One region of the Paenibacillus sp. sg306046 genome, then DNA from elsewhere that is predicted to be linked to it. Evidence: predicted binding sites of a transcription regulator. Region 1 holds the regulator's gene; each other region holds the start of a gene.
What was found. The regulator Rex, encoded in region 1, represses fermentation and respiration genes when NADH is low (regulators of the CRP and FNR family bind a similar motif). The targets are predictions, from matches to a motif close to TTGTGAAATATTTCACAA.
Positions count from the first base shown of each region.

Region 2: the regulator Rex is predicted to act here: its motif matches at 3,288-3,305, upstream of AC6ROY_RS11900 (DUF1641 domain-containing protein).
Region 3: the regulator Rex is predicted to act here: its motif matches at 4,606-4,623, upstream of AC6ROY_RS04650 (DUF2249 domain-containing protein).

Region 1 is NZ_JCAMRT010000006.1:220,299-226,885, forward strand. Features, by position in the region: gene dinG (ATP-dependent DNA helicase DinG) at 1-2,694, shown strand, start outside; gene AC6ROY_RS08755 (redox-sensing transcriptional repressor Rex) at 2,691-3,311, shown strand; gene AC6ROY_RS08760 (inorganic phosphate transporter) at 3,438-4,436, opposite strand; gene AC6ROY_RS08765 (DUF47 domain-containing protein) at 4,494-5,114, opposite strand; gene AC6ROY_RS08770 (amidohydrolase) at 5,407-6,587, shown strand, end outside.
Region 2 is NZ_JCAMRT010000009.1:184,701-191,287, reverse strand. Features, by position in the region: gene AC6ROY_RS11910 (circularly permuted type 2 ATP-grasp protein) at 1-1,175, opposite strand, end outside; gene AC6ROY_RS11905 (NAD(P)/FAD-dependent oxidoreductase) at 1,465-2,643, opposite strand; gene AC6ROY_RS11900 (DUF1641 domain-containing protein) at 2,677-3,099, opposite strand; gene AC6ROY_RS11895 (multidrug effflux MFS transporter) at 3,441-4,610, opposite strand; gene AC6ROY_RS11890 (MarR family winged helix-turn-helix transcriptional regulator) at 4,899-5,354, opposite strand; gene AC6ROY_RS11885 (MFS transporter) at 5,503-6,587, shown strand, end outside.
Region 3 is NZ_JCAMRT010000003.1:269,766-276,352, forward strand. Features, by position in the region: gene hemG (protoporphyrinogen oxidase) at 1-28, opposite strand, end outside; gene AC6ROY_RS04625 (hypothetical protein) at 119-283, opposite strand; gene hcp (hydroxylamine reductase) at 539-1,831, shown strand; gene AC6ROY_RS04635 (Crp/Fnr family transcriptional regulator) at 2,027-2,713, shown strand; gene AC6ROY_RS04640 (TIGR04053 family radical SAM/SPASM domain-containing protein) at 2,770-3,909, opposite strand; gene lpdD (prenylated flavin chaperone LpdD) at 3,881-4,405, opposite strand; gene AC6ROY_RS04650 (DUF2249 domain-containing protein) at 4,686-5,369, shown strand; gene AC6ROY_RS04655 (hypothetical protein) at 5,369-6,587, shown strand, end outside.

The sequences.
Region 1 (6,587 bases):
GACGCGATGGTTCAAGCTGCTCCAAGTATTGACATAATAATGGGAGAAATGATGCCATTGCTGCAGGACGCGGCGCTGGTCGGTCATAATGTCGGCTTTGATCTGGCGTTTCTGCAGCGGGCGCTGGATGAAAATGGCTACTATCCGTTTGACGGACGGATGCTGGATACGATGGACCTGCTCCGGATTTTGTATCCGGGCTTGTCGAGCTTGCAGCTTACCATGGTGTGCCAGTCGTTCGGCATCGAACATGAGCGCCCCCATCAGGCTGACAGCGATGCCGAGGTGACGGCGCTGATCTGGCTTGCCTGCCTGGAGCGGCTGCAGTCGCTGCCGCTGCTGACGCTGCAGCGACTGGATCTGATATTTGCCGATTCGCCCCATGATTTGGGCTGGCTTCTTCACGAAGCGCTTGTGTACCGCGAGCTGCATCAGCCGATGGACCCTGAGGCTGACCGTTATTTCCGCCAATTCGCCTTAAATGTGCGGGATTGGGGAGACGAGGAGGACACACGTGATGCGCAGGAGCTGCTTGCGATGGAGCCTACCTTCGACCGGTTTTACGATGCGCTGCGGGAAACATTGAAAACGCGGTTTGAGACGTACGAGGAGCGGGAAGCGCAGGTTACGATGCTGAGCGAGGTGGAAAGCGCCTTTGAAGCCGGCAAGCATCTGATGGTGGAAGCGGGTACAGGAACGGGGAAATCGCTTGCTTACCTGATTCCGTCTCTGTATTACGGACTGAAGCATGATAAGAAAATGGTCGTCAGCACCCATACGATCAATTTGCAGGAGCAGCTGCGCGAGCGCGACATTCCGCTGCTGCATGATTTGTTCCCGGTTTCATTTCGCGCAGCGGTGTTGAAGGGGCGGCGTCATTACCTGTGCCTGAGAAAGTTCGAGCACAAGCTGAATACGCTTGATTTTGAACCGGGCAAGGATGATCGGGTCACAGCCGGGCAAATGCTTGTATGGCTTGGCGAGACGAAGCATGGCGATCAGGAAGAGCTGATGTTTACGAATAAAGGCAAGCTGTTCTGGCATACGGTGGAAAGCGATACCGATTCGTGTCTGAACAGAGCTTGTCCGTGGTTTAAAAAGTGCTTTTATCACCGCGCCCGGCATCAGGCGAATACGGCGGATGTGATCATTACGAATCATTCGCTGCTGTTTACCGATATGAAAGCCGACAACCGGCTGCTGCCTGCCTACAAGCATCTGGTGATTGATGAAGCGCATCATTTTGAGGAAGTGGCGAGCAAGCATCTCGGGATTGAGCTGCACTATCATACTTTGCTGAATACGCTGCAGCGGCTGTATAAGGACAGCAGGTCCGGGCAGCTGTCCGGACTGCGCTTCAAGCTGCAGAAAGCGGCCGAGGACCCCCGTGTGGCCAATTGGAGCGCAGAGATCGACCGTGCTGTGGAGCATCTGGTCCATCTGAAGGAGGACTGGGACCAGCTGAACGAGCTGCTGTTCCAGCTGCTGTTGTCGGCGCGCGGCGGGGAATCCACCCAGGCAGACGGCAATTCATCCGTGCTCCGCTTGAAAAAAGCAACATTACCCGGCGGTTGGGATAAGCTGGAGCTGTTGGAGGAAAATTTGCAGCTGCATGCGGCAGAAGCGCTCAAGCGGCTGGAGAAGCTGCTGGGCGATCTAAAGGAAGCCCAGGATGAATTTGAGGTGCAGAGTCAGGTTACTGATCTCGCAGGTACTGTGAAGGAGCTGCAACGGCATAAGGAAGATTTGCATATCTTTATGACGATGCCTGACGATAATTATGTGTATTGGCTGGAGGGCGGTCAATTTGGTAAAAGCCGTTCCCTGCAGCTTAACGCGGTGCCGATTGATGTCAGCGCGATGCTGCGCCAGCAGTTTTTCGAGCCGAAGGACAGCGTGATTTTGACCTCGGCTACGCTGTCGGTCGGGAAGTCGTTTGATTACACCTGCGAACAGCTGGGGCTGCGTGCTTCGGAGTCGGACAGCTCGTTGAAAACGATCCAGCTGCCTTCGCCGTTTAATTACCGGGAGCAGGCGCTTGTTGCCATACCGCGTGATTTTCCGACACTGCGCAGCGGACTTGGCGGTGAGAAGGAGTACGTGGAAGCATTGATTCCTTCGCTTGCCGAGGTCGCCCTGGAAACGAAGGGACGTATGCTCGTGCTGTTTACGTCGAATCGGATGCTTCGGGCGGTGCATGCCGGATTGAAGGACATGCTCGCTTCCTTTGGCGTCGAGGTGCTTGGTCAAGGCGTTGACAGCAGCAACCGCAGCAAGCTGACCCGGATGTTTCAGAGCAGTCCGGCCTGCGTATTGCTTGGCACAAGCAGCTTCTGGGAAGGGGTTGATATCCCGGGGGACGCCTTAACGGCGTTGGCGATTGTGAGGCTGCCCTTCCAGCCGCCGACGCACCCGGTTGTGGAAGCGAAAACCGAGAAGCTCAAGCAGAAAAATTTGAACTCGTTTATGAAGCTGTCCGTTCCGCAGGCGGTGATCCGGTTTAAGCAGGGGTTCGGCCGGCTTGTGCGTACGGCATCGGATAAAGGTATCGTCATTATTTACGATACCCGCGTCATCGACACGAACTATGGCAAGTACTTCCTGTATTCGCTGCCGGGTCCGAAGATCGAGCATATGAATGCGAGTCAATTGGTTCCGCGTATCAAGCAGTGGATGGAGGAGAAGCAAGCATGAAAACGATAAAAATTTCCGAGGCAGTTGTGCGGCGGCTGCCCATTTACTTACGTTTCCTGACGGAGCTGAGCAAAAAAAATATATCAACGGTATCCTCGCAGGATCTTGGTCAAAAGCTGGACCTGAATCCGGCGCAAATTCGCAAGGATCTTGCTTATTTCGGCGAATTCGGCAAGAAGGGCATCGGGTATGATGTTGATTATTTGATCGAGAAAATTCGCCAAATTCTCAAGCTCGATAAATTGATCCCTGTCGCCTTGGTTGGAGCTGGTAATCTTGGCCGCGCTTTGTGCAATTATAACGCTTATTTGAAAGATAATATGAAGATTGTTGCGGTATTTGACCTGCATGCCGGCAAAGTGGGCGAATCCATCAATCAGCTGAAGGTGAAGCCGATGGAGGAGCTCGTTTCCACTATTCGTGCGCTTAGCGTCAGAATCGGCATTATTACCGTACCGGCTGTCGAGGCGCAGCAGGTCGCCAATCAATTTGTGGAAGCCGGGGTTGAGGCGATCTTGAATTTCGCCCCGGTGATCATCAAGGTTCCAGCTGAAATTCGCGTTCACCATGCGGACTTCACGACTGAGCTGCAAAGCCTCGCTTATTATTTGGAATAATTGAAAAGGAGCCTTCATTCCACGTTTATAGTGGCTTGAAGGCTCCTTGCATAATGTGCGATTCATTGATTCATTCCCCCAGGCTTACTCGTTTGAGACAGTCCCAGACAAGGAGTATGAAGCGGCTTAGATAAACGCGAGCAGGATTTTGAACGTAATAAACGCCAGCACCATGCTGATCGGCACCGTAATAAACCAGGTCAGCACCATCTTCGTTACGGTGGCCCACTTGACATCGTGGAAGCGAAGCACCGAACCCGTACCGATAATCGACGATGAAATGACTTGCGTGGTCGACAGCGGCATCCCCATATGCGTGGACGTCTGAATGATGATCGACGAGTTCAAGTCGGAAGCGAAGCCGTTGATCGGTTCGATTTTGAGCAGCTTGCGGCTCATCGTCTTGATAATTTTCCAGCCGCCGATCGAAGTGCCAAGTCCCATCGCAGTCGCGGCCGACAGCTTGACCCACAGCGGTACATCCAGCGTCTGCTGAATGTCCAGGGTTACGAGTGCGAAGACGATAATGCCCATTGCCTTCTGAGCGTCATTGCCCCCGTGGGAAAATGAAAGCAAGCCGGCGGACACAATTTGAAACAGACGGAAGGTCCGGTTTAGCTTGGAACGTGATTGATTGCCGCTGGCAATGATCACCCGTTTGATGATCCACATGATCAAAAAGCCGGAAGCAAACGCAATGATCGGCGACAGGATCAGGATGAGAATAATATTCCAGAAGCCGGACCAGTTCAACGCGTCAACGCCTGCGCCCGCGATGACGGCGCCTGCGAGCGAGCCGATCAGCGTATGGGAGGAGGAAGAAGGAATGCCGTAATACCAGGTGAGCAGGTTCCAGAATATGGCTGATATAAGCGCTGCAATAACAATGTAAATGCCGTTTTCGATTTTGGCCGGATCTGCCACGCTGCCGCCGACGGTTTTGGCTACCTCGGAGGAGTAAATTGCGCCGACAAAGTTCAGGACGGCCGCATACAAAATGGCGAAGCGCGGAGACAGTGCTTTGGTCGAAATGGACGTGGCGATTGCATTCGCCGTATCGTGAAACCCGTTTATGAAGTCAAATATAAGCGCTAGAGCAACGACGATTATCAAGGTGGTTAACATGTTTTCCTCCTAAGTCATACCATGCGAATTCCGCAAGCTGATCGAACGGACAGCGGCTTACGAATATCGCAGCACAACGCTTTCCAGAATATTGGCTACGTCTTCACAGGCATCGGTCGTTTGCTCCAGACGCTCGTACAGCTCCTTCAGCTTGAAATCGTGATAAGGCTCCTTCGGATTTGTGAAAATTTCGCGAATGCCTTCCCGCATCAGCCGGTCTGCTTCGTTTTCCAGGCTGTTGATTTGCACGGTATGCTCAGTCAATTGCATATATTTTTTCTTGGACAGCAAAATCATCGCATCAAGAATATGCTGACAGCTCGCTACGAGCACAGCAGAAAATTCCTTCATATAACGATCCGTGAAGGTAATGTTTAAGTAATCAAATCTTGCAATGGAAGCTTCGATGCCGTCCAGCACGTCGTCTACTTTGGAGGCCAGCTCCATAATATCCTCGCGCTCGATCGGAGTAATAAACACTTTGTTCAAGCCCTTGAAGATCTGGTGTGTGAGTTGATCTCCGTTATGCTCCAGGTCGCGAAGCTGCGGATAAAAGGTCGCGGGCGGCTCGGAGCCCATCATCGCTGAACGGAAGGTTTGCGCCGCCAGAAGCATGTTTTCTGAAGCCTTAATGAGCAGCAGCAAAAAGTCAGTATCATTTTTTTTGGTAAAAAGCATGGCTTTCGCCTCCTATTGTTATCTTTAATTTACAAAATCTTAATAATACGAGTAGAATTATGTAGAAAAAAGGAGTAAATTCACACAAAATTAAAAATAACACACTCGAATGCCGGAATGCAATGATAGTTTCGGCAAACTTAGTTTATGTCATCCGGGCGCGTATTATGTAGCCTCCAGGTCCGGTCCGGACGGGAAGCTTGATTTCTAGACGGTGAAATTGTACATTGGAAACGGGACTTGTAGCATGGCTTCCGCGGACGTCTATATATAATGGAGAGGAATAGATAACGTGAAAAAAACGCTGATTGTAAACGGCACATTTATTACGCTGGACGAAGCTCGTCCATGCTTCCAGGGACATATGGTCATTGAGGGCGACCGCATTCTTCGCATTACAGAGGGCGCTCCACCCGAGGATGAGCAATTTGATGAAGTTGTAGAAGGAAGAGGCAAGCTGTTTTTGCCAGGCTTCGTTAATACACATGGCCATACGGCGATGTCGCTGCTGCGGGGTTACGGCGACGATATGGCGCTGCAGCTGTGGCTGCAGGAAAAAATGTGGCCGATGGAAGCAAAATTTACAGCTGCTGATGTAGCTGCAGGAACACGCTTGTCGATTCTGGAGATGGTGAAGGGCGGCACAACGACGTTTGTTGATATGTATGATCATATGAACGAGGTTGCGAAGGCGGTTGAGGAAAGCGGAATCCGGGCTGTTCTGACGCGCGGCGTCATCGGCTTGTGCTCGCGCGAGGAGCAGGATGCGAAGCTGGCGGAGGCTGTCCGGTTTGCCCGTGAGTGGAACGGACAAGCGGACGGACGGATTACGACGATGCTTTCGCCGCATGCCCCTTACACATGCCCGCCTGACTACATAGAGCGGATTGTGCAGGCGTCTGAGGAGCTTCAGCTGCCGATTCACATTCATATGTCGGAAACGGCTCGCGAGGTACAGGACAATGTCGATCAATACGGCCTGCGGCCTGTCGAGCATCTGGAGAAGCTGGGCGTCTTCGCCAGACCGACGCTGGTGGCGCATGGCGTTCATTTGACCGATGACGAGATTGCTCTTCTGAAAAAATACGATGTGCGGGTTTCCCATAACCCTGGCAGCAACCTGAAGCTGGCCAGCGGCGTTGCCCGGGTTCCTGAGCTGCTGAAGGCAGGCGTGCTTGTTTCGTTGGGTACGGACGGTCCGGCCAGCAACAACAATCTCGATATGCTGGAGGAAATCCGGCTGGCGGCGATGCTTCACAAGGGAGTCAGCGGCGATCCGGTTGCTGTCGCGGCCGCAGACGCGTTGCGTTTGGGCACGCTTGATGGCGCGCGTTCCATCTGGCTTGACGATGTCGGGGCGCTGCAGGCAGGCATGAAGGCCGATTTTATTGCGCTTGATATGGATCAGCCGCATTATTTCCCGCGCACGAACCTGATTTCGCATGTGGTTTACGCAGCTAACACCCGTGATGT
Region 2 (6,587 bases), on a different contig from region 1:
CCGATCAGCATCCCGTAGCCGCCGGACAGCGACGTTTCCTTCACCACCATGTCGGACAAATGCTGCAGCACGTACTCCCGCTCCTCCGGACGCGACAGCAGGTAGGTCGGCACGTTGCGCAAGATCGGCTCCTCCTGCAAGTAATAACGGATCATGTCCGGCACATACGCGTAGATCGCCTTGTCGTCGGCCACCCCGGTTCCCGGCGCGTTGGCAATCGCCAGGTTGCCTGCCCGGTAAGCATTCATAATGCCGGCTACGCCGAGCATTGAATCCGGCTGGAACACAAGCGGATCGAGAAAATCGTCATCCAGCCGCCGGTAAAGCACGTCAACCTGGGTCATCCCCTTCATACCGCGAATGTACAGCTTATGGTCGCGCGCAATCAGATCGCGGCCCTCAACGAGATGGATGCCCATCTGCTGAGCGAGAAAGGCGTGCTCGTAATACGCCGAATTGTATTCGCCCGGTGTAAGCAGCGCGATGACAGGCTCCGACTTGCCTGCGGGCGCGAGGCTGCGCAGCATGGTCAGAAACCGGTTAAGGCTGTGGTCCACATCGCGGAGCGAGCAGGACAAGGTCAGCTCCGGAAACAGCTCCTTCATAATAGAACGTCCCTTGAACAAGTAAGAAAACCCGGACGGGGAACGGAGATTATCCTCCAGCACGAAATATTCGCCGGATGCATCGCGGATCAGATCAATGCCCGAAGTGGTGATGTAGGCGCCGCCCGGCACGTCAACGCCCATCATTTCCGGCCGGAAATAGCAGTTGGCTATGATCATCCGTCTGGGCACGATGCCGTCCTTAATGATGCGCTGCTCGTGATAGACGTCATGCACGAAGCGGTTCAGCGCCTTCACACGCTGGATCAGACCAGCCTCCAGCATCGCCCAATCGGCCTGGGGAATAATCCGGGGAATGAGATCAAACGGAATCGTACGCTCCAGCGGCTGGGACTGCTCCGGCTTGTAAAGCGTGAAGGTGATGCCCTCTTCCAGCATTCGCCGCTCCATGCCCTGCTGCTTCGCCTTCAGCTCCTCCCCGCGCATTCGGGAGAAGCTGCAGTACACTTGCTCATAATGCAAGCGGACAGGCTCCTCGGCGCCAAACATCTCATCATAAAAAGCTTGCAGCGAATACGGCGCACAAGATATACGATCGCCAGTAGACATCGGAACCGCCCCCTTCTAATCCCCTTCAATGTATGTTATTATTAATGACACAATATGAGTGGTGAGTGGAAATTTTCTAGATATTTTGTTATTTATACCTATTATCATAATTTTTATATCCCATAACGTCAATATATATGACATTAAAATGTATTAAATATTTTTTATTTTCTGAAAAGTTATCCACTTTTTATCCACAATTGGTCCACAGGCAGCAAAAAAAAGCCCCGTTCCCCTGACCGACAGGAGAACGAAGCTATACGGTTCATCGCCATGAACCGGTATTGAATTAGTACGCGAGTGTAAACAAGCCGTTGATATGCGACAGGTAGCGAAGGTTGCTCGCTTCCTTCATCAGGGAAGCCGGCAAGCCTTTCAGGCGGGTTTGGTTCGCGCCTAGGGTAGCAATACCGTCCTTGCGTCCCAGACTCGCCAGCGTACCGGAGAATACCGGGCTGAACGATTGGGCAGGCACGCCTTTGAAGCTTGCGAAAATATTGTAGCCGATCGCTTCGCCCATTTGCCAGGCGATTTGAGCTGTCGGAGGATATGGGCGGCCTTCCGGACCCATTACCACCGCGCTGTCGCCAGCGACATACACATCAGGATGGGAGACGGATTGCAGCGATTCGGTCACGCTTGCGCGGCCGCGGTTCACTTCAATGCCACAAGCGCCAACAAGTGCGTTGCCTTGTACGCCGCCCGTCCATACCATTGTATTTGTTTCGATCGAGCTGCCGTCTTTGAGCGATACCGTTGTTTCGGTTGCTTCAGTAATGGCCAGACCGGTCAGGAACTTGACGCCGCGCTTCTCAAGGCTTGTTTGGGCGCGCTCGATATGCTCGGCAGGGAAGCCCAGCAGAATGGACGGACCCGCTTCTACGGTATACAGAGACACGTCGGCAAAGTCGACGCCGTTTTTACGGCACAGCCCAGGAAGCATGTCCGCCAGCTCGCCGACAAGCTCGATGCCTGTCAAGCCGCCGCCGCCGACCACGAAGGTTGCGTCCGCTTTGTTTTTCGACTTGGCATACTCGGCAATCCGTGCTTCCACATGCTCGCGAATGCGGTTGGCATCGGCGACCGATTTCAGCGTGAAGCTGTTTTCCTTCAGTCCAGGAATGCCGAAGTAAGCCGTTTCGCTGCCAAGGGCGATGACAAGCGCATCATAGTTGTAGGTGACGCCGCTTTTCAGCACAACGCGCTTCTCGTCCAGGCCGATCGTTTCGACTGTATCAATACGCAGGTTGATATCTTTGCCGCGCAGCAGCTTTTCCAGCGGAAGAGCTACCGCTTGCTCGCTCACATTACCGACAGCCAGACGGTGCAGCTCCGTAATAATCTGATGTGTAGGAACTTTATTGACAACCGTAATCGTCGCTTCTTCAGGGGTTAAATATTTGCGGGCCGTCAGCGCGCTAAGCAAGCCGCCGTAACCGCCGCCCAAGATCAAAATGTGCTTCGACATACTGATTTATCCTCCGTTCTGGATTAACGAAAATTATTCGCCTTGTTGTTTTTGCTGATTGCGCTGTGCGGAAATTTCCAGGAAGGCTTGAGCAAACCGGAATGTTTTTTGCACTTGCGGGTCCTTCAGCATTTTGAGCAAGCCGAACAGACCGATCGTCGCCGTCTCTGCCTGCGCGCGGTCATTTGCTTCGATAGCGCTGGCTGCGATGCTTTTCGCGCCTTCCACAAGCGGAACGGCAACCTCGCTGATTCCGCCCTTGATGTCTTCGATGAAAACCGAATCCGTTGCCAGACCTTGCACCACATCGTACGTTTTGGTCAGCAGCGTGACCATCTCAGCCAGCTTGGGCAGGTTTTCCACCAGCACGGTCAGCGATTGCTGCACCTCCGGCTTCATCAGTTGATCCAGCACGTCTGCGGACTCGCGTGTGATCGTTTGTGTCGATTGAGACATAAATAAACGTCCTCCTTTGCATTGAAAAAATAGAAGCCCTGGTGTCCGGGATCATCCTGTTCGAGCCTTACTTAGGCTTCTGATCGGCGTGCGCGTTACTTATCTCAAGGCAAGTTCAGCTGCGCTGAAAACTTATGCGTTCTGTAATCTTAAGAAGTTCACGTTCAGGGATCAATAAACCCGCCTAATTGTACCAAATTTCACAACATGCTCGATAAAAGATTCAGGCCCGAAGCGGAGCCCTATGTTACTTCTATTATAACTCCGGATGCCCAAAGTAAGAAAAGCCAATTTCCGACAAATGTGAACAATATGTGAACAGAGTTTAAAAACCTCACGGACTATGTCCGCGAGGTTCGTGTACGTCCTATGCACAGCCAGTAAATCAAGACGGCCGTGATATTCGCAGCCGCCATCACCAGCCCCATCGGGATCGCGGAGCTTTCCCCGCCCAAGCCGACAAGCGGAGCGACGAGTCCGCCGAAAATAAACGACTGGACGCCGAGCAGCGCAGACGCGCTTCCGGCAGCCTGCGACTGGCCAGCCATCGCCAGCGGAAAAGCCGACGCCCCGACGACGCCGACGCAGGATACGGCGACAAACAGCGGCGGTAAAATCCAGACCAGGCCCGCTCCGGCGTACACGCCGGCCAGCAGCACCAGTCCGCTGAACGCGGCCAGCGTCAGCCCTGTCACCAGCAGCCGGCTTTCGCTAATCTTCCCGGCTAGACGCCCGGTCAGCTGGCTGCCGAGAATAATGCCCAGCCCGTTCATTGCAAAGATAAGGCTGAAGCCTTGCGGCGAGACGCCGTACAAATTTTGCAGCACAAACGGCGAGCCCGCGATATAAGCGAACATGGCGGCCGTCACGAAGCCCTGCGACAACGCGTACCCCATAAAGGAACGGTCGCGGAGAAGCCGCGCAAACGTCGCGAACGTTTCCTGCGCTCCGCCCTGCTGTCGGCGCTCGCGCGGCAGCGTCTCCGGCAGCCCCAGCGCGACCGCAAGCATCGTCAGCAGCCCGATGCCAGCCAACACGACAAATACGCCCCGCCAAGACGTAAATTCCAGCAGCTGCCCTCCGGCAATCGGAGCGAGAATTGGCGCTGCTCCGTTCACCAGCATCAGCAGCGCGAAAAACTTCGTCAGCTCGGTGCCCGCATATAAATCGCGCGCAATCGCGCGGGCGATTACGATCCCGGCCGCACCCGCTACGCCTTGCACAAACCGCAGCGCTACAAAGGCAGCCGCCGACGCGCTCAGCATGCACAGCAGCGATGACACCGCAAATACAGTCAGCCCAATTAGCAGCGGACGGCGGCGGCCGTACTTGTCGCTGAGCGGCCCCGCGGCCAGCTGTCCGAGCGCCAAGCCAAGCAAGCAAGCCGTCAGGCTAAGCTGCGCCATCGAGGCGCTTGTGTTCAGGTCACCCGCCAGCTGCGGCAGCGCAGGCAAGTACATATCAAGCGACAGCGGCCCGAAGGCCGACAGCACGCCTAACACAAGCGCCATCCATAACCGGCGTGATTGAGCTGGAGAAGCAGCCTGCCCCGGCCTGTCGGCGGCGCCGGCCCGCTTCGGTTGTCCTTCCAGACTTTCTTCCATTCAGAGATCCTTCCCTTCCTTGTTCAACCACATTAACCCTGCATAAGCGCTCAACCTGAGAATGCTTGCCGGGACAACGTTTTTCAAAGTAGGCGATAGCGGAGCATAGGCAGGAACAGGTCTACCTCCTCCTCTTCCTGCCATGCATGCCTGATCGCCTGCCCGGGCACACTTGGCGGAGGAGATCGGCTGCATCTATAGCCCGTCGCGCTCCAGTTGGTTGTTATAGGCTTCCAAGTGCTCGCTCAGCCGCTTGATCTTGTCCTCAAACTCGCGGACCTCCTCCTCCGGCAGCGACGCAAAAATCGTATCCGCACGGCTGGCAAAATGCTGCCGCCAGCGCAACAGCTGCTCCATGCCCACGTCCGTCAGGCGAACAAACATAATACGCCGATCCTCCTCGGAGCGCACCCGTTCAACCCACCCTTTTTCCTCCACTTTATCAATCAAATTCGAAGCTGCTCCGATCGTAATGCCAAGCGCGGAAGCTACGCAATTGATCTTGAGCATTTCCTTCTCCAGCTTAAATACAAGCGATACAGCTGACGGCGGTATGCCAGCCTCCTGGCTGACAAAGCACAACGTTTGTTTCAGCTTGCTGTCTAGATCGAGCAGACTGCGCCATAGCGAGCTGACCGGATGCTCGGACATCGTGCCTCACCTCACTGATGATCTTATTTTTATTTGTTTACCGTTGACAGCAGAATAACGGATCGGTTATATTTTAGCACAACTACTATTCTAATAATAGTATTTTAATAAAACTAAATGCGCTCACGCGCTAAAGGAGATCGCTTTTATGGAAAAAGACCTTCCCGCCTCCGGCACCTTCCGCGAAAAGCTGGTCATCCGCCTCTGGAGCTTGACCGTGCTGCTGGTCGTCATGAATACGACGATGTTTAATGTGGCGCTGCCTACCGTCGCGCATGATCTGAATCTGACGCCGACAACGGCTTCGTGGATCGTGACGGGCTATTCGATTTGCTTTGCCATCGCGTCCATTGCCTATAGCCGGCTATCTGACTTTCTGCCGATTCGCAAGCTGCTGCTTGTCGGGCTGCTGCTGCTCGGCATCGCGTCGATCATCGGACTGACCGCCAGCAATTTCTACCTGCTGCTCGCAGCTCGGCTGCTGCAGGCGCTGGGCGCAGCAGCAGCCCCGGGCCTCGGCATCGTGCTGGTCACCCGCTTCGTTCCGCTGGAGCGCCGCGGCCAATCCATGGCCTCCATCATTTCGGCAGCTTCGTTTGGCTTCGGGATCGGCCCGATCGTCGGCGGCGCACTAACCCAATATTTCGGCTATACATCGTTATTTGCGGTCACGTCCCTCGTGCTGCTGGCGCTGCCGTTGTTTCTTCGTCACCTGCCTGCCCAGGAAAGCTCGTCCGTACACTTCGACGTACCGGGCGCTTTGTTCATCGGCGTAGGCGTAACCGGCCTGCTGCTGTACTTGACCGGCCAGACGCTGCCTGCGCTGGCTGCGGGCCTGATCGCCCTGACCGCGTTTTGGCTGCGTATCCACCGGACTTCACATCCGTTCGTTCAGCCGGCTCTGCTGCGCAACCGCACCTATATGAACTTGTCTGCGCTGAATCTACTGGCCTATGTGTTGAACTTTGCCATGCTGTTTCTCATGCCGCTGGTGGTGATCAAGCTGTTCAACCACAGCTCGGTGTTTGCAGGGCTGATGATTTTCCCCGGCGCTATGCTCAGCGCGCTGCTCTCGCCGTTCATCGGCCGGGCGATCGACCGCGCTGGCAACGTGAAGGTGATCATCGGCGGCTTTTCCACCCTTGCGGCGGCTATGCTTGCCTTTGTCCTGCTAGGCGTTCAATCGCCTTATGGCCTGATGGTGTCGTATATGGTGATGAGCGTCTCCTTCTC
Region 3 (6,587 bases), on a different contig from region 1:
CCACGATCCGCTTAGGCGGCTTGTTCATCGTGACCGTCCCCTTTCTCTGCACACGTCTACTTGAGACTGCCCGGCAATGACTTGGTCAATATCCCCGATTGGGTCGCTTGCGCGGGGGTTACCGCTGGTCGTACGATATGCATCGTTCCATCTCCTCCTCATCCGAAAGTCTGCCGCACATCTGCCGCGCCTGCTCCGTGTAGCTGTTGTAGACCAACAGCTCGTTCAGGTCAGTAGTCGTTTCCACATTGAAGCGCGAGGGAATCCAGTCCGCGCTGGACATCGCAGGTCGTATCATCCGAATTGTTCGCGCAAGCAATCCTGTCAGACGCGATTGCCCGGCGCTCCTTTCAGTTCTGTCACGCTTGACACGCCTTAACGTACCATAATCGGACGCCCCGGAATGTGATGCCCGTCATAGGAACAGTACGCGTAAAAATTTTTCACTTACTATGACACACATCACATTTCACCTCTCGCCCACCTGCTACTGTAGGGACTGTAGACGAAATCGAACGAAGCAATGGAGGCGAACCGAATGTTTTGTTATCAATGTGAACAGACGCCAAGCGGCGGCTGTAAAGTGATCGGTGTATGCGGTAAAGATGAAACAATCGCAAGCTTGCAGGATACGATGATCTTTGCGCTCAAGGGAATTGCAGCGTATGCGACTCATGCCCGCCAGCTTGGCTACACCGATCCGGATGTGGACCGCATCACTCACGAAGCGCTGTATATGACACTTACCAATTCCAACTTCAACTTAAATGAGCATATTGAAATGGCGATGAAGGTCGGCTCGGCCGCCGTCAAAATTATGGACGTTCTGGACCGCGCGCATACGACGCATTTCGGCGTGCCGCAGCCGGTCAAGGTGTCGCAAAACAAAGTCGAAGGCAAAGCGATCGTTGTTACCGGCCACAACTTGTACGCGCTGGAGGAGCTGTTGAAGCAAACGGAGGGCACTGGCATCAACATTTATACCCACTCCGAGATGCTGCCTGCCCACGGCTATCCGCAGCTCAAGAAATACGCGCATCTGAAGGGCAATATCGGGAAGGCCTGGTATGACCAGCGCCGGTTGTTCGAGAAATTCCAGGGAGCGATTTTGGCGACCACCAACTGTGTCATGCCGATCAAGGGCTCGTACGCCGACCGGTTTTTCTCGTACGAGGTTGCCGGGCTGGAGGGCGTAATGAAAATTAACGGGGAAGACTTTGCTCCGCTGATCGCAAGAGCCTTGGAGCTGCCGGATGCCGATATGGAATCCGAGCAAACGCTGATTACCGGCTACCATCACGAAACGGTTATCGGGCTGGCTCCCGAAATTATCGCGGCGGTCAAGGCTGGGAAAATCAAACGGTTTTTCGTCATCGCAGGCTGTGACGCGCCGGGTAAGGAAGGCGAATATTACCGCGAGCTGGCGACATCGCTGCCGAACGACACCGTTATTTTGACGACCTCGTGCGGGAAGTTCCGCTTCAATGATGTAGACTACGGCACGGTCGGCGATACCGGCATCCCGCGGTACATTGATCTCGGTCAATGCAACAACTCCGGCTCCACGGTCAAAATCGCGCTGGCGCTGGCCGACGCCTTCGAATGCAGCGTCAACGACCTGCCGGTGAGCATCGTCTTGTCCTGGTTCGAGCAAAAGGCGGTCGCCATCCTGCTCGGACTGTTCAGCCTCGGCATCCAGGATATCCGGATCGGACCGAAGGCTCCTGAATTTATTTCGCAGGGCGTGCTGGATGTATTGGTGCAAAACTTCGGATTAAAGCTGATCGGCAATGCGCAGGAGGATATGGCGACGATGCTGGCGCTGCACTAAGCGCGGAAGGATTGCGTAGTACCTGCGTCGTACCGGGAACGTCACGGATAAAGCGCGGTTCAAACGACGCAGTAATATTTATCACAGACGGCTGCACGGCTGCTCTCCTACAATAAAATAAACGGGCTTTAGTCCCTCCAAGGCGCTTCCAAAGCTTTGGGGGGATTTTTTGTCAGCCGAAAGGGAGTGGCCTCAATGAAACAAAAAATCGAGCTGCTGCAGCAGGTTCCGCTGTTTCACGATCTGACGCCGGAGGAGCTGACGCGCATCTGGGACTTGGCGATCCATCGCTCGTACCGGAAGCGGACCGCTATCTTTACGGAAGGCAGCGAAAAGGAAGCGGTATTTTTCATTCAGGACGGGCTGGTCAAAACCTATAAAACCGACGAAAACGGACACGAGCATATCGTGTCATTTCTACGGACCGGGGACATGTTCCCCCATACCGGCTTTTTTAATCCGAATCCTTACCCGGCTACCGCCGAAGCGATTTTGGACACCCAGCTGCTGGCGATCCCCGTCCATGCCTTCGAGCAGCTGATCACCAGCACGCCGGCTATTTCGACCAAGCTGATGCGGATGATGAGCTACAAAATTCGCGAGCTGCAGCAAAAGCTGCAGGACCTTACCGGCCAGGACGTGCAGGACCGGGGGATCGCCTTTCTGCTCAAGCTGGCTGAAAATTACGGCACCGTCAAGGACGGCTGCATTCATGTGGAGACGCATATGACCAATCAGGAGCTGGCCGGCGCGATCGGCACGACCCGCGAAACCGTCAACCGGCTGTTCAGCCAGCTGCGCAAGGAAGGTGTTGTGCTGCCCAAGCGCAGCAGCTTTACGATTCTCAACTATGACGCGTTGAAGGCTTGGGGCAGCAAATAAAGCGATGGTGATGAGCGGGGAGCGCTGGACAGATGAAACAGCCACGTTGAATTCCTCTAGTATCCCGAAGACCGCTCGGCTTTCCAAGCCTGCGGCGTATAGGCGCAGTACGGGTCGCTTTCCAGGTAATCGCCCGTTGTCGCGTACGCCCGGGCCCGGGAGCCGCCACACAGCGACTTGAACTCGCAGACGCCGCACTTGCCCTTGAGCAGCGACCTGTCGCGAAGCTGGCGCATGACCGGCGCATGGCGGTAAATGTCCGGCAGCCGCTGCTCCCGCACGTTGCCGCAGGCGACCGGCAGGAAGCCGCTAGGATACACATCGCCCGTGTGGGTGATGAACACAAAGCCGTCTCCGTCGTTTACCCCTTTGGGCGCGCGCCCCAGCAGATCGGCCCGTTTTCCCGCCGCGAAGCCGCCGGATGCGCCGGATAACGCGGGCCCAGCCCCCGCCGCTGCCGCCCGCAAACGCTGCTGCTGCACAAAAACACGCCGGTAATGCGGCGCTTCCGTCGCCTTCACACTATACGGCATAATGGACTGGAGCTGGCACAGCCAGCGCATGACCTCCTCATGCTGCTCCGCCGTAATCATATCCTGCTCCATCCCCCGCCCCGTCGGCACAAGGAAAAAGACACTCCACAGCACGACGCCCAGCTCCTTCACCTTCTCTGCAATCGCCTCCAGATCGCCCAGGTTGTAACGGGATACGGTAGTGTTCACCTGAAGCGGTATCCCCAGCTCCTGCAAATACGAAATGCCTCGCATCGTCACCTCATACGAGCCCCGCGTTCCGCGAAAATGATCATGAATGTCCGCGCAGGAGCCATCCAGACTGAACGCCCAGCGCGACAAGCCGACCTCCTTGGCCCGACGCACCGCTTCACGTGTCACACGGGGCGTAGCACTGGGTGTCATCGACACCGGCAGCTGCTTCTCCTCAATGGCATATCGCGCCAGCTCGAACAGATCGGGACGCATCAGCGGATCACCCCCGGTAAATACAAACAGCGGCCGCTCCAGCTCCGCGATATCGTCGATCAGCCTTTTCCCTTCTTCAAATGTCAACTGCCGCGGATCGGCGCGAACCTGTGCCTCCGCCCGGCAATGCAAGCATTTCAGCGCGCAGGCGCGGGTCACCTCCCAGATGACGATAAACGGATTTTCGTTATAATCCCGTTCCTTGCGATGCAGCATGGTCAGAGCCTCCTTGTCGTTTCATCGTTTGCAATACCCGAGCCATTTCCCATCTGGCTTCTGCGACAATGGCTTCGATCTCGGCGCGAGTCGGCTGATCGAGATGAATGCCAATCAACACGGCGGCTGTTATCCCGAGCGTCTGCGCCGCCAGCGCCGCCAGCTCATCAGCCAGCTCGCCTTCGCGATGTCCGGGTACAATCACGCCTGCGCAGCTCGCAGCGGGGACGACAGCCTGTGCAGTCCTTGCATCTGCATCGGTCCGACCAGCCTCATATGTGCCGACCGTTTCCGCTTCCGACTGACCCGTGCCATGCGTGCCGACCGCGTCTGCTCCCGGCCAGGCCAGCGATGCCGCTCCAAGATGCGCCACGCCGCCCGTGACGAGAAATACCCGATCCTCACCCATCGGCAGCACCCGGATCTGAATGGCTGCATTTCTCCGCTCGCCCGCGAGATGCCGCTCATCTAAGGCCGCCTCTCTCTGTTTGTCCATGTCTGGCCTGCTGCTTGACTCCGTCATGAGCTTATCTTCCCTCCTCACCCAGCATGCCCCCTGCCTGCTCGCATCGGGCTCATCACTCTCATTGAATTCTAACTCGTTTCATTCTAACGCAGTCCTCCTGTACGGACTATGACCGGCGTCACCTCACGCAAGCCGCTTGCCGCAAAGAAGACACAGCTTCCTGCCGCCGCTTGTGATGTCCGTCACAAAGTCAGGCGTGACCGTACCGTATAATGAGCATGCAAGCTATTTCTGCAGGAGGTGAACGTCCATGGCTTCCCAAGCTGCCCGGACTGTTGAACTTGATGTTCGTCCTTATTTACGCCAGAAGGCAGAGCCGTTCCAGCTCATTATGGATCATGTCAAATCGCTGGAAATGGATGATATCTTTGTGCTCCACGCCACCTTCAAGCCTTCCCCGCTGCTGGGCATTATGAAAATGAAAGGTTATGCGTCCAAAGTCGAGCAGTTGGCCGCCGAGCATTGGACGGTGACCTTCGTCCATAAAAAACACAAAGCATGGCTGGAATCGGCAGACGCTGCCCAGCCGCCATACACGCCGACCGAAGCAGACGCGGCGGCCCAGCCGAAAGGCCAGTGCCAGCCGGACTTTCTGACGGCTGCTGATACAACTGACACGTCTGCCACTGCTGCCGACACGCCTTCTGCTGTTGCCAGCCCAACCGACACGCCTGCCGCTGCCGCCCCTGCCGCAAGCGATGCCAAGGTAATCCGGCTGGATAATCGCGGGCTGGAGCCGCCGCAGCCGATGATTCGTACACTGAGCGCGCTGGAGAAATGCCGTCCCGGCGATACCGTCATCATTCATAATGACCGCGTGCCGGTGTTCCTGATTGAGGAGTTAAACAATCTCGGCTGCCTGTACGAAATCGCCAACCAGCCGGATGGCTCGGCGCAAGTGACCATCCGCAAGCCTGCCTTGGGTATAAGCTGATGTTCCGCCTGCCATTTTTGTTTATCGTCACCGGCATTGTCGGATTTATGCTGTTTCATGGCTCCTCGCTTGTGTCGCTGGCAGGTTGGATCACCGACTATCCACGCGGTCCAGCGGGCTGGCTGCATGCGCATCTGCTTATTTTAGGCTGGGCGACGATCGTTGCGATGGGGGCAGTATACCAGCTGATCCATGTCATCCTGCAATCGCAGCTATACAGCGAACGGCTGGCTTATGTGCATTACGGCTGCTTTACGGCCGGGGTGGCCGGGCTGCTTTACGGCTTTGGAAGCGGGAAGGTCGTCTGGATTGCGGCATTCGGCACGCTGGCTCTGATCGGCATTTTGCTATTTGCCTGGAACCTCGGCGTTACGCTGCTCCGGGCAGCGCAGTGGAATGCCATTACGATCAGCGCGGCTTGCGCGATCCTTTGCCTCGTGCTGACGGGACTGTCCGGGATGGCGATGGGATTGAATTTTGCGCTGGGAGCGTGGAATACGCTGCATGAACGGCTGTTCGGCGCGCACATCTGGCTCGGCATGCTAGGCTGGTTCGGACTGCTCATTACAGGGTTCAGCTATAAAATGCTGCCCATGTTTTACTTGGCGCACGGCTTTCCAACACGGCTGCAGACAGTCACTCTCCTGTTGTGGAATGCCAGTGTCCTGCTGGGCGCCGTCGCCTTTCTGCTGGATTGGGGCTTCTGGGGAATATGGACCGCTTTGCTGCTGCTGGCGCTGGCCTTGACTGCATACAACCTGCATATCCTGAACATCCGCAAGCATCGGCACAAACGCACACCGGGCAGCGGCATCGCCTGGTCCGTCTACAGCAGCCAGCTGCTGCTTGTGTTTGTGATCGGCCTGCTGCTCTACACCGCTGCAAAACCGCAGGCGCTGCTTGCAACCGACACCGTAACGCTGGTCGGCTGGGTGTATATGGCCGGTTGGGTGGCGTTCACGATTTTGGGGTACATGTCCAAAATCGTGCCGTTTCTGTGGTGGACACACAAATACGGTCCGCAGGCGGGCAAGCCCGGCGTTCCGACGATGGCCGGACTGCTTAACGAACGTGCGGTTCACTGGGCGCTTGGCGTTATCGCCTGCTCCCTGCTGCTGCTGTTTGCGGGACTGGGGCTTCGTGCACAGCCCGTCGTCTGGACTGGCGGCGTTGCCTTCTCGCTCAGCTCGCTCGTTTATATTGCGATGATTGCGTTTG